3 regions of the Rhizobium sp. WYCCWR 11146 genome follow, and region 1 is predicted to be linked to each of the others. Evidence: riboswitches for the same ligand, from Rfam matches in the RefSeq annotation. Region 1 holds a riboswitch; each other region holds the start of a gene.
What was found. A riboswitch is a leader RNA that binds a small molecule or an ion and turns the genes downstream of it on or off. The one in region 1 is predicted to bind thiamine pyrophosphate.
Positions count from the first base shown of each region.

Region 2: linked by a shared signal. The riboswitch ahead of HX899_RS15265 (YkoF family thiamine/hydroxymethylpyrimidine-binding protein) and the one ahead of thiC (phosphomethylpyrimidine synthase ThiC) in region 1 are both predicted to bind thiamine pyrophosphate.
Region 3: linked by a shared signal. The riboswitch ahead of thiM (hydroxyethylthiazole kinase) and the one ahead of thiC (phosphomethylpyrimidine synthase ThiC) in region 1 are both predicted to bind thiamine pyrophosphate.

Region 1 covers NZ_JACCEY010000017.1:32,349-35,619, reverse strand. The annotation lists gene thiO (glycine oxidase ThiO) at 1-284, opposite strand, end outside; gene thiC (phosphomethylpyrimidine synthase ThiC) at 286-2,112, opposite strand; TPP riboswitch at 2,204-2,335, opposite strand; gene HX899_RS12615 (hypothetical protein) at 2,514-3,224, opposite strand.
Region 2 covers NZ_JACCEY010000019.1:432,196-435,466, forward strand. The annotation lists gene HX899_RS15260 (ABC transporter permease) at 1-792, opposite strand, end outside; gene HX899_RS15265 (YkoF family thiamine/hydroxymethylpyrimidine-binding protein) at 883-1,515, opposite strand; TPP riboswitch at 1,506-1,619, opposite strand; partial or broken gene HX899_RS35580 (FMN reductase) at 1,864-1,953, opposite strand; gene soxR (redox-sensitive transcriptional activator SoxR) at 2,063-2,527, shown strand; gene HX899_RS15275 (SDR family NAD(P)-dependent oxidoreductase) at 2,639-3,271, shown strand, end outside.
Region 3 covers NZ_JACCEY010000023.1:233,112-236,382, reverse strand. The annotation lists gene HX899_RS18690 (hypothetical protein) at 1-1,097, shown strand, start outside; TPP riboswitch at 1,189-1,285, shown strand; gene thiM (hydroxyethylthiazole kinase) at 1,336-2,139, shown strand; gene thiE (thiamine phosphate synthase) at 2,136-2,771, shown strand; gene thiD (bifunctional hydroxymethylpyrimidine kinase/phosphomethylpyrimidine kinase) at 2,768-3,271, shown strand, end outside.

The DNA of each region.
Region 1 (3,271 bases):
TCACCAAGATCGCGGGCCGACGCGACCACGAGCGTTCCGTTTCGTCGCACCTCTCCAGGCACCATTGCGTCCCATTTGTCGGCGGCGGTGAGGCCGCGCATCAGCACGGCGCCATCAGCACTCTCCTGCTCGCACCAGGGCGCCAACATTCCGCCCGCGAGCCACGATGCAGCGCCGAGGAAACTGCCATATGGATCGAGCACGGTGACCTCGGCATCTCGAGCGCGCAGTTCATGCGCCACCGTCAGGCCGGCAACGCCGGCGCCTTTGACAAGCACACGCATCTCATTCGCCCAATTGCTGTTGGGTTTCTATCGGCATATAGATGCCGCCGCCCTCACGATAACGCGCTGCCATCGCATCCAGACCCTCCTTCTGTGCTTCGGCGCGGATATCGTGCGAGATGCGCATGGAGCAGAATTTTGGGCCGCACATGGAGCAGAAATGCGCCACCTTATGGGCTTCCTTCGGCAACGTCTCGTCGTGGAAGCTGCGGGCGGTTTCGGGGTCTAGCGAGAGGTTGAACTGATCCTCCCAGCGGAATTCGAAACGGGCACGCGAGAGCGCGTCATCGCGCAGCTGTGCTGCCGGATGCCCCTTGGCGAGATCAGCCGCGTGGGCCGCGATCTTGTAGGTGATAACGCCGGTCTTGACGTCAGTGCGATCGGGAAGGCCGAGATGCTCCTTCGGCGTGACGTAGCAGAGCATCGCGGTGCCGAACCAGCCCATCATGGCTGCGCCTATTCCAGAGGTGATGTGATCGTACCCCGGTGCGATATCCGTCGTCAGCGGCCCGAGCGTGTAGAAGGGTGCCTCGCCGCAGACCTCGAGCTGCTTGTCCATGTTCTCCTTGATCTTGTGCATCGGCACATGGCCGGGGCCCTCGATCATCACCTGGCAGTCTTTCGCCCAGGCGATCTTGGTCAGCTCTCCCAGTGTTTCCAGTTCGGCGAATTGCGCTGCATCGTTGGCATCGGCGATGGAGCCGGGACGCAGGCCGTCGCCGAGCGAGAAGGAGACGTCATAGGCGCGGCAGATGTCGCAGATCTCCTCGAAATGTTCGTATAGGAAGCTTTCGCGATGATGATGGAGACACCACTTCGCCATGATCGAACCGCCGCGCGAGACGATGCCGGTGACGCGGTTGACGGTGAGCGGGATGTAGTGAAGCCGCACGCCGGCGTGGATGGTGAAATAGTCGACGCCCTGTTCGGCCTGTTCGATCAGCGTGTCACGATAGACCTCCCAGGACAGGTCTTTGGCAATGCCCTCGACCTTCTCCAGCGCCTGATAGAGCGGCACGGTACCGATCGGCACCGGCGAATTGCGGATGATCCATTCGCGGATATTGTGGATATTGCGGCCGGTGGAAAGATCCATGACCGTGTCGGCGCCCCAGCGGGCCGCCCAGACCATTTTCTCGACCTCTTCCGTCATGGACGAGGTGACAGCAGAATTGCCAATATTGGCGTTGATCTTCACCAGGAAATTCCGGCCTATGATCATCGGCTCGGATTCCGGATGATTGATGTTGGCGGGGATGATCGCCCGACCCGCCGCCACTTCCTGCCGGACGAATTCCGCCGTCACATGGTCCGGAATATGGGCGCCGAAGCTTTCGCCGTCGCGGACCATGGCATCCGCCTGCGCCTTGCGACCAAGGTTTTCGCGGATGGCTATGAATTCCATCTCGGGCGTGATGATGCCTGATCGCGCATAGGCGAGCTGGGTGACCGCCTTGCCATCCCTGGCTCGTAGCGGCTGACGTTTAGTGGGAAATTCGGGCGTCAGCCTTTCGCCGCTGGCAAAGCCGTTGTCTTCGGGGCGGATATGGCGGCCCTGATAGGCTTCGACATCGCCGCGCGCGAGCACCCAGTCGCGGCGGAGCTGCGACAGGCCCTGCTCGATGCGGATATCAGCACCCTCGATCGTATAGGGACCGGAGGAATCATAGACGACAACAGGCGGCTCGCCCGATGTCGGATGAACGCTGATCTCGCGCATCGGCACACGGATGTCGGCGTGTATGTCTCCCGGGATGTAAATCTTCCGCGACGCCGGCAGCGGGCCTTTGGTGACTGTGGGGGTGATGGTCTTCGCGGCAATTTTCATGGTTTGAGGCTCCAAGTTTTCGATTGGAGACCCAGTCCTCAGCCGGAATGATGAAAAGACGCCGGCACGGATTCCGCGCGTGAATCCACTGCTTCGAGCGCTTGCACCGTCCCTACGCCAGTATGAACTGGATCAGGTTCAACGGGTCACTGCGCCACAATCGGCAAAGCCGTATTGTCCAGCAGTATCTCAGCCCCTTGCCGGGACCCCCCTGGTGAATGCAAAAAGGGTAGAGGCTTGCCGAGGGGACTGTCAAGCGACAATCTGCGATGGCTCGGGGTTAGGTTACACACAGGATATCGTGCGTGTCGCCGCTGTTAAACGATGGACAAGGGCAATCGTCCGGCCGGCACGCTTCCGCAAGACAAGCGCCCTTGTCGCATGCACGAGATACCGAAGCACTATTGAGAAAGCAGACGCGGAACTGGAAAGTCTAGTACTTTTTCCGTGTAGCTTTCGACCAGGGCGCTAAACGGCGTGCCGTCTGGAAGTTTCAATACGGCTCGATGTTCGAGCAGGAACGCCGGCAGGCCGGGGGAACTTGTTTCATGCGCTGTTAAGCCGTCCATGTCCCAGCCTTCGGATAGAGGGGACCAGAGCAACTTGGCAGACAGGTTTGTGCGAGTGAAATTGAGAGCCTGAACGGCTCTGCCAAACGCGATATCGCTGGTATTCAACGCCTGATTCATCTCTGCAGTTAATTTTGCAGGTACATACCAGTTGTCGGCTTCGGACAAGACGCGTTCGCCGCAGACCAGTCGGACGCGGCGATAGGCGATCAACTCACCGGGTCCGACGCTCAGAAGATCACGGATGTGCTCATCGGCCGGTTTGCCTTGCCCGCCCACACGCTGAGCTACGATCTTTGAACCTTCCGGTGCGAGCTTATGCGCGGCGCACCAGCGGTCAAGGGTAAACGTGGCACTGGCGTTACTCAGGAGATTTGCATTCAAGGTCTGGAGGATCGCAAGCGCTTCCACTCGAGATGCCGGCGTGTTCAGCCACTGAGATTCTATAGAAGGCTCTTGCGCAACTGCGATCTGGGTGCCCAGCAAGATGGCGGCCGCTGCAAGTGCGGCGATGCGAATGCATTTCGCAGGACATAATGACATGGAGAATGAAATCCTTTCTGTAGTATAATTGGGCAAACCTTGCGGGT
Region 2 (3,271 bases), on a different contig from region 1:
CCCGGATTGTTGCCAGGGCATGACGAGGCGCTGGATCAATAGCGTCGCTCCGAAGAGGCAGAGTGTCAGCACGGCGCTGACGACGACGGCGGCGAGCACGAGATCGGGGCGGAAGTTGTTCTTGGCGTTGAGGATATAGATCCCGAGGCCGCGGGCGGCACCGGCATATTCGGCAAAGATCGCGCCGACGACGGCATAGGTGATCGAGATCCGCAGGCCGGCGAAGAAATAGGGCAGCGAGGAGGGAAGCCGTGCCAGGCGGAAAATACGCCAGCGGCTCGCCTTCATCGAATTCAGCAATTCGGCGATGTCGCGATCGGTCGATTCATAGCCCTGCAGCAAGGCGACGAGCAGCGGGAAGAAGGTGACGAGCGCCACCAGCAGGATCTTCGGCAACAGGCCGAAGCCGAACCAGAGGACGACGAGGGGGGCGATCGCCACCAGCGGCAGGGTCTGGCTGGCGATGAAGATCGGCAGCAATGCCCGGCGCATGAAAGGCACGAAATCCATGAGGATCGAGGCGGCGAAGGCGAAGGCAAGCGACAGGGCGAAACCACCGAGTGTCGCGCCGAGCGTCGGCCAGGTGTTTGATATCAGTGACTCGCGGTTCAGCCAGCCCTGGATGACGATGCGCGAAGGCGCCGGCAGGATGGACGGTTTGATGCCGGATAGATCGACATAGAGTTCCCATGCCGCCAAGAAGGCGCAGCCGGCGAGCAAGGCGGGTATGCCCCGGTAGAGAGCGGAGCGGAGCGCGGCAAGGCGCGAATCCGATGGTTTTGACGGTGTCATCAGCGTTCGATTTCAAGCTTTCGTCGGGCACTGCATAATTCCTTAAATCGGAATCGATTTAAGGATAAAATTATGCAGCAATCTAAAGTGTTACAGCGTCCTTTGCGCGTCTGAAAAGACGCGCGGCGCTGTATTGGCCGACACCGTGATGTCGAGGGTCACATGCCCTTCGGGTTCGCCGAAGCGAAAGAAGGCCTCACGAATGGTGGCGAAGACCGCGCCGGCATCGCCAGAGAGCCTGGTGCAGAAATTCTTGGCACGGTCGAAGGTGCCGGAGCGCTTCAGGAAGTCGATGCAGCCATAGATCTCGTCCATATGGGTACCGGTGCCCATGACGTAGAGCGAGAATTGCGCGGCGGTCGGCTGTCCGGTCTCGGCAGTGGTTTCAACGGCGGCAAGTGCGGCTGTTATACGCTCGGCAAGCGGCTCCGCCTGGCCGAGGGAGGGGTTGATGCCGCAGATGGCGTCGTCGGGTTCGCCGGGGCAGCCGCGTGAAACGGCAGCGGACAGCACGCAATGCTCGCCGGTCTTTGCGGCGGCGATGAAAAGATCGTGCATGGCGGCGAAGAGAATGTCAGGCGGGCCGACCAGCAGTGTGGAGATGTCATCGGTCTCGATGCGCAGCCGGTCGCGATAGGGATCTAGCGCCTTGACGGCATCGAGAATGATGCCGACGAAATTGTCGGACATCGGATAGAGTGACACTTGTGCGCCTGAGAACATCTGAACCTCGCTCCGCTGGCATTACCCAGATCAGCTTTGAAGGGTCCAGAGGCTTGCGCCTCACATCTCAGCCCCGGCAATACGGAGCTCCCCTGTTATTTGCGCGGAAACTATCACCGGGGGTTTCTCCCCGCAACCGCAAAATTGCGAACCCGTCCGTGCGGTCGGAATGAGCCTGATGTGACGGGAAACACCCGGACGGAGGTCCTGTCCGGGTGTTCCCAATGGTTCCGTACCTGCCGGGAACGGAACCGGAGCTTCCTGCCTCAGGCGGCTAGCGCATAACCCCGAAAATCGGAATCGGTTTTCGGAAAGGATTATGCGTAGATTCAAAGTGATAGAGCGTCTTTAGCGCGTCTGAAAAGACGCGCGGCGCTCTATGTCGGCATAGGGACGATTGCTGCGGGCGGTAACAAGCGCCCGTGTCCACCATTCCAGCCCTCGCCATCATCTGGTGTTTGCATGCGTCGCTCCTTGTTGCGATTGAACTTTACGATTGCGGGAGCAAGGGTTATAAAACCTCAACTATTCTTGAGGTCAAGAGGTGATGGATACAATTCCGGCAGCGCCGCTCGGCAAGCTCCTGACGGTTGGCGAAGTGGCGGAGCGCAGCGGCCTGGCCGTCTCGGCGCTGCATTTTTACGAGACCAAGGGGCTGATCTCGAGCATCCGCTCCCGCGGCAATCAGCGGCGCTATGGGCGCGATGTGCTTCGCCGGCTCGGGATCATCAAGGTGGCGCAGCGTGTCGGCATTCCGCTTTCGGAAATCCAGGCGGCGTTCGAGTCCTTGCCGCAAGGACGCACGCCGACCGTCGCCGACTGGCAGACGCTGTCGGCGCTGTGGAAGGATGATCTCGACGCGCGAATCAGGCGGCTTAGCCTGCTGCGCGACCGGCTGACCGGCTGCATCGGCTGCGGCTGCCTGTCGATCGAAAGCTGTCCGTTGCGCAACCCCTGCGACCGGCTCGGCAAGGAAGGGCCGGGCGCGCGGCTTCTGGAGACCGAAAACTAACCCCTGTTTTCACCGGGAAAGATCGATACGCGCCTTTCTTTCAGTCGGCGCGCTCATATGTTAATGGCGAATGACACAACCGGCGGCACTGTCCGCGAGGAGGACGGCTTCGTGTTCCATCCCAGACTGTTCGAAAATCGCAATGTCGTGGTGACCGGCGCCGGCCGCGGCATCGGCCTTGAAGTGGCCCGGCAGTTCCTGGACTGCGGCGCGAAGGTGATCGTCCATACCGGGCGCAAGCCGGGACGCGACCTGCCGGATTTCCTGCTGACGGCTGAATCCGAAAGACGGGCGCTGCTGCTTAATGCCGATTTCTCTGCAGTCGGTGGCGCCGCGCAATTTGCCGAGGATACTCTCGCCTTCTTCGATAAGGTCGATGTGCTGGTCAACAATGCCGGCACCATGCTCGGTCGTTTTCCCGCCGCCACACTCACCGATGCAGAATATGAGGCGGTCGTGCGGCTCAACCAGACATCGGTGGTGGCGCTGACGCGGGCGCTGCTGCCAGCATTGAAGGCGGCTGGTGGTGCTGCCATCGTCAACACGGTTTCGATTTCGGCGCTGACCGGCGGCAGCCCCGGTTCCTCGATCTATTCGGCCTCGAAAGCCTTTGTTGCGACCTATTCCAAGGCGCTTGCCCGTGAGCTTGCACCGGACGGCATCCGCGTCAATTGCGTGTCGCCAGGAACGATCGAGACGGATTTCCATGAGCGCTATTCCTCCCGCGAAAAGCTGGAGCAGACG
Region 3 (3,271 bases), on a different contig from region 1:
TCGTCGCCGGCGTCGTCTGGCCCGCCAAGGCCTATCGCACCGATTTCGACGAACAGACACTGGTGACGCCAGGCGGCGGCGGAACGCTGGCGGCAGACGGGACGGCGGCGGACCCTGAGGATCTTGACGATGAAGCCTTCAAAAACGTGCTGAAGGATTTCAAGGATCTCTTCGGGCAGGATGGCGCCGCAACGGCCCAAACGGCGCGGGCTGCAGCGAAGACGCTCGATGAAACGACATCGTTTTTCCTCGTCAAGAACGGCAACGAAGCACTCGGTTCTCCGGGAACGGATTCCGAACTCAAGGCGGATTCAGCGCCGATTGCGCTCGCCACGGACGATGCCACCAGCGCCAAAATGCTGATGGAAGCTCTCATCGCGGCGCCGACATTTAACCTCGAAAGCTCCGTCGGCAAGGCTCAAGGGCTCGGCGACGTCGTCTCGGGCCTGATCTCCGGGCCGAGAGCGGCGGTGGCGCGGTTTTTGAACCAGCTGACCTATTACGAAATGAAGAAACGCGCCGGCATCGTCGGCGAGGCTTTGACGAAAAGCGTGCTATCGAAGCTCGTGCTGCAACAGCCGATCCGCCTGCATCTCGTCGGCCACAGTTTTGGCGCCCGGCTGGTCGCGGCGGCGGCAAACGGGCTCGCACCGATCCCGAAGCTGGAATTCTTCTCGCTCACTTTGCTGCAGGGCGCCTTCTCGCACAATGGCTTCGCTAAAGAGATCAAGCCGGGCCTTGCCGGCGCCTTCCCCGACGTCGTGGGCAAACCGACCGGCCCGATCTGCATCACCCACACCCACAACGATCTCGCCTGCACGCTCGCCTATGCGCTGGCGTCGCGCCTGTCGCGCGATATCGCCAAGAGCATCGGCGATGCCAACGACGAGTTCGGGGCGATGGGGGCGAACGGTCCGCAACACCTGAAGGCGGGACAGGCTGTCGAGGACGATACGGATGCCGTGTTCGCGCCGCAGGCCGGCAAGGTCAACACCTTCCTGGCGGACACGTACATCATCAAGACGGCGGCGTCGGATGCCCATAACAATGTCGACAACGAGGATGTCGGACGGCTGTTGGCAAAGATCGTCAGCTGATCGCCTTTCGTAAAAAAACGCGCGGCGCTGTCAGTCGTGGAATTGTCATTTTCAGGATGACATCAGTCCCGTTCTCTGCGAAAAAGAGCGCGATGAGAGACAGGGGCGTTCGTCGACAGACGGGCTGAGAAGCACCCTTCGAACCTGAACCGGATAATGCCGGCGGAGGGAGTCGCTCGGGGTCGCGGCATCGCCCGCACGAACCGCCCCGTGCCCGCCCCCGCCTGAAAGGGGCCACATGCAGACCAAAACCACACCAGGAGCGATGCTGAAGGCGATGCGCGAGAAGCCGCCGCTCGTTCAGTGCATCACCAATTACGTCGCCATGAATATCGCCGCAAATGTTCTGCTCGCCGCTGGTGCCTCGCCCGCCATGGTGCATGCCGCGGAAGAAGCCGGCGAATTCGCCGCGATCGCCAGTGCTGTGACCGTTAATATCGGCACGCTGTCGACGCAATGGATCGACGGCATGCAGGCGGCTGCGAAGGCGGCGACATCAGCCGGCAAGCCCTGGGTGCTCGATCCGGTCGCCCACTATGCGACGGCTTTCCGCCGCAACGCGGTCGCCGAACTGCTGGCCCTCAAGCCCACGATCATCCGCGGCAACGCTTCCGAAATCATCGCGCTTGCCGGCGGGGAGAGCCGCGGTCAGGGGGTCGACAGCCGCGATCCGGTCGAGCAGGCGGAAGGTTCGGCGCGATGGCTCGCTGAGCGTCAGCGGGCGGTGGTTGCCGTTACCGGCGCCGTGGATTTCGTCACCGACGGCGAGCGGGCCGTGCGCATCGAAGGCGGATCCGCTCTGATGCCTCAAGTCACCGCGCTCGGCTGCTCGCTCACCTGCCTCGTCGGCGCCTTTGCCGCGACGGCACCCGAGGATATCTTCGGCGCGACGGTCGCGGCACTTTCAACCTTCGCCATCGCCGGCGAGGAGGCCGCCCTTGGGGCGGCCGGGCCTGGGTCCTTCTCCTGGCGCTTCCTCGATGCGCTGTCCGCGCTCGACGCCGAAACGCTTGACGCCAGGGCAAGGATATCAGCCGCATGAAGGCTTTCGATCTTTCGCTCTATCTCGTCCTCGACCCCGATCTCTGCGCCGGGATCGGCATGGTCGAAACCGCGCGCCTTGCCGTTGCCGGCGGCGCGACCATTGTACAGTTGCGCGACAAACATGCCGGCACCATCAGGATGATCGAGACCGGCCGCGCCTTGAAACAGGCGCTGGATGGGACCGGCGCCCTCCTCATCGTCAACGACGACGTCGAGGCGGCAGTCGCCATCGGCGCCGACGGCCTGCATATCGGCCAGCAGGACATGGATGCGCGCAAAGCGCGGGCGATGATCGGCCCCGAGATGATCCTCGGCCTATCGGTCGAGAGCGAGCCGCTTGCTAACGCCGTCGATCCTGGCTTTGTCGACTATACCGGCGTCGGACCGGTATTTGCGACGCCGACCAAGACCGATCACAAGCAGCCGATCGGCTTTGACGGCCTTGCAAGGCTGGTAAAGGCCTCACCGGTGCCATCTGTCGCGATCGGCGGGCTCAAGGCGGATCATGTCGCCCAAGTGTTTGCCGCGGGCGCCCGGGGGCTTGCCGTCGTCTCCGCAATCTGCGGCACGCCCGATCCCGAAGCGGCCACACACCGCATCGCTGCAGAAATTCGAAAGGCCCGCGCATGATCCGCAACGTTCTCTCGATCGCCGGCTCCGATCCCTCCGGCGGCGCCGGCATCCAGGCCGATCTCAAGGCCTTTTCCGCCCGCGGCGTCTACGGCATGGCGGTGCTGACCGCTCTGACGGCGCAGAACACGCAAGGTGTCAGCGGCGTGCACCTGGTGCCGCCGCAATTCGTCGCCGACCAGATCAATGCCGTCTTTGCCGATGTGCGCGTCGATGCCGTCAAGATCGGCATGATCGCCAATGCCGGCATCGCCGACGCTGTTGCCGGCGCGCTGACTGACCACCGCGACATTCCGATCGTCATCGACCCTGTCATGATCGCCAAGGGTGGTGCCGCCCTGCTCGCGCCCGAAGCGGTCGACGTGCTGACCCGCCGGCTGCTGCCGCTGGCCACGCTTCTGACCCCGAACCTGCCCGAAGCCGCAGCCCTGCTGCACCAGCCGGTGGCGACAAACCGTGCTGAGATGGCGGAACAGGCCGAGCGCCTGCTCGCGCTTGGC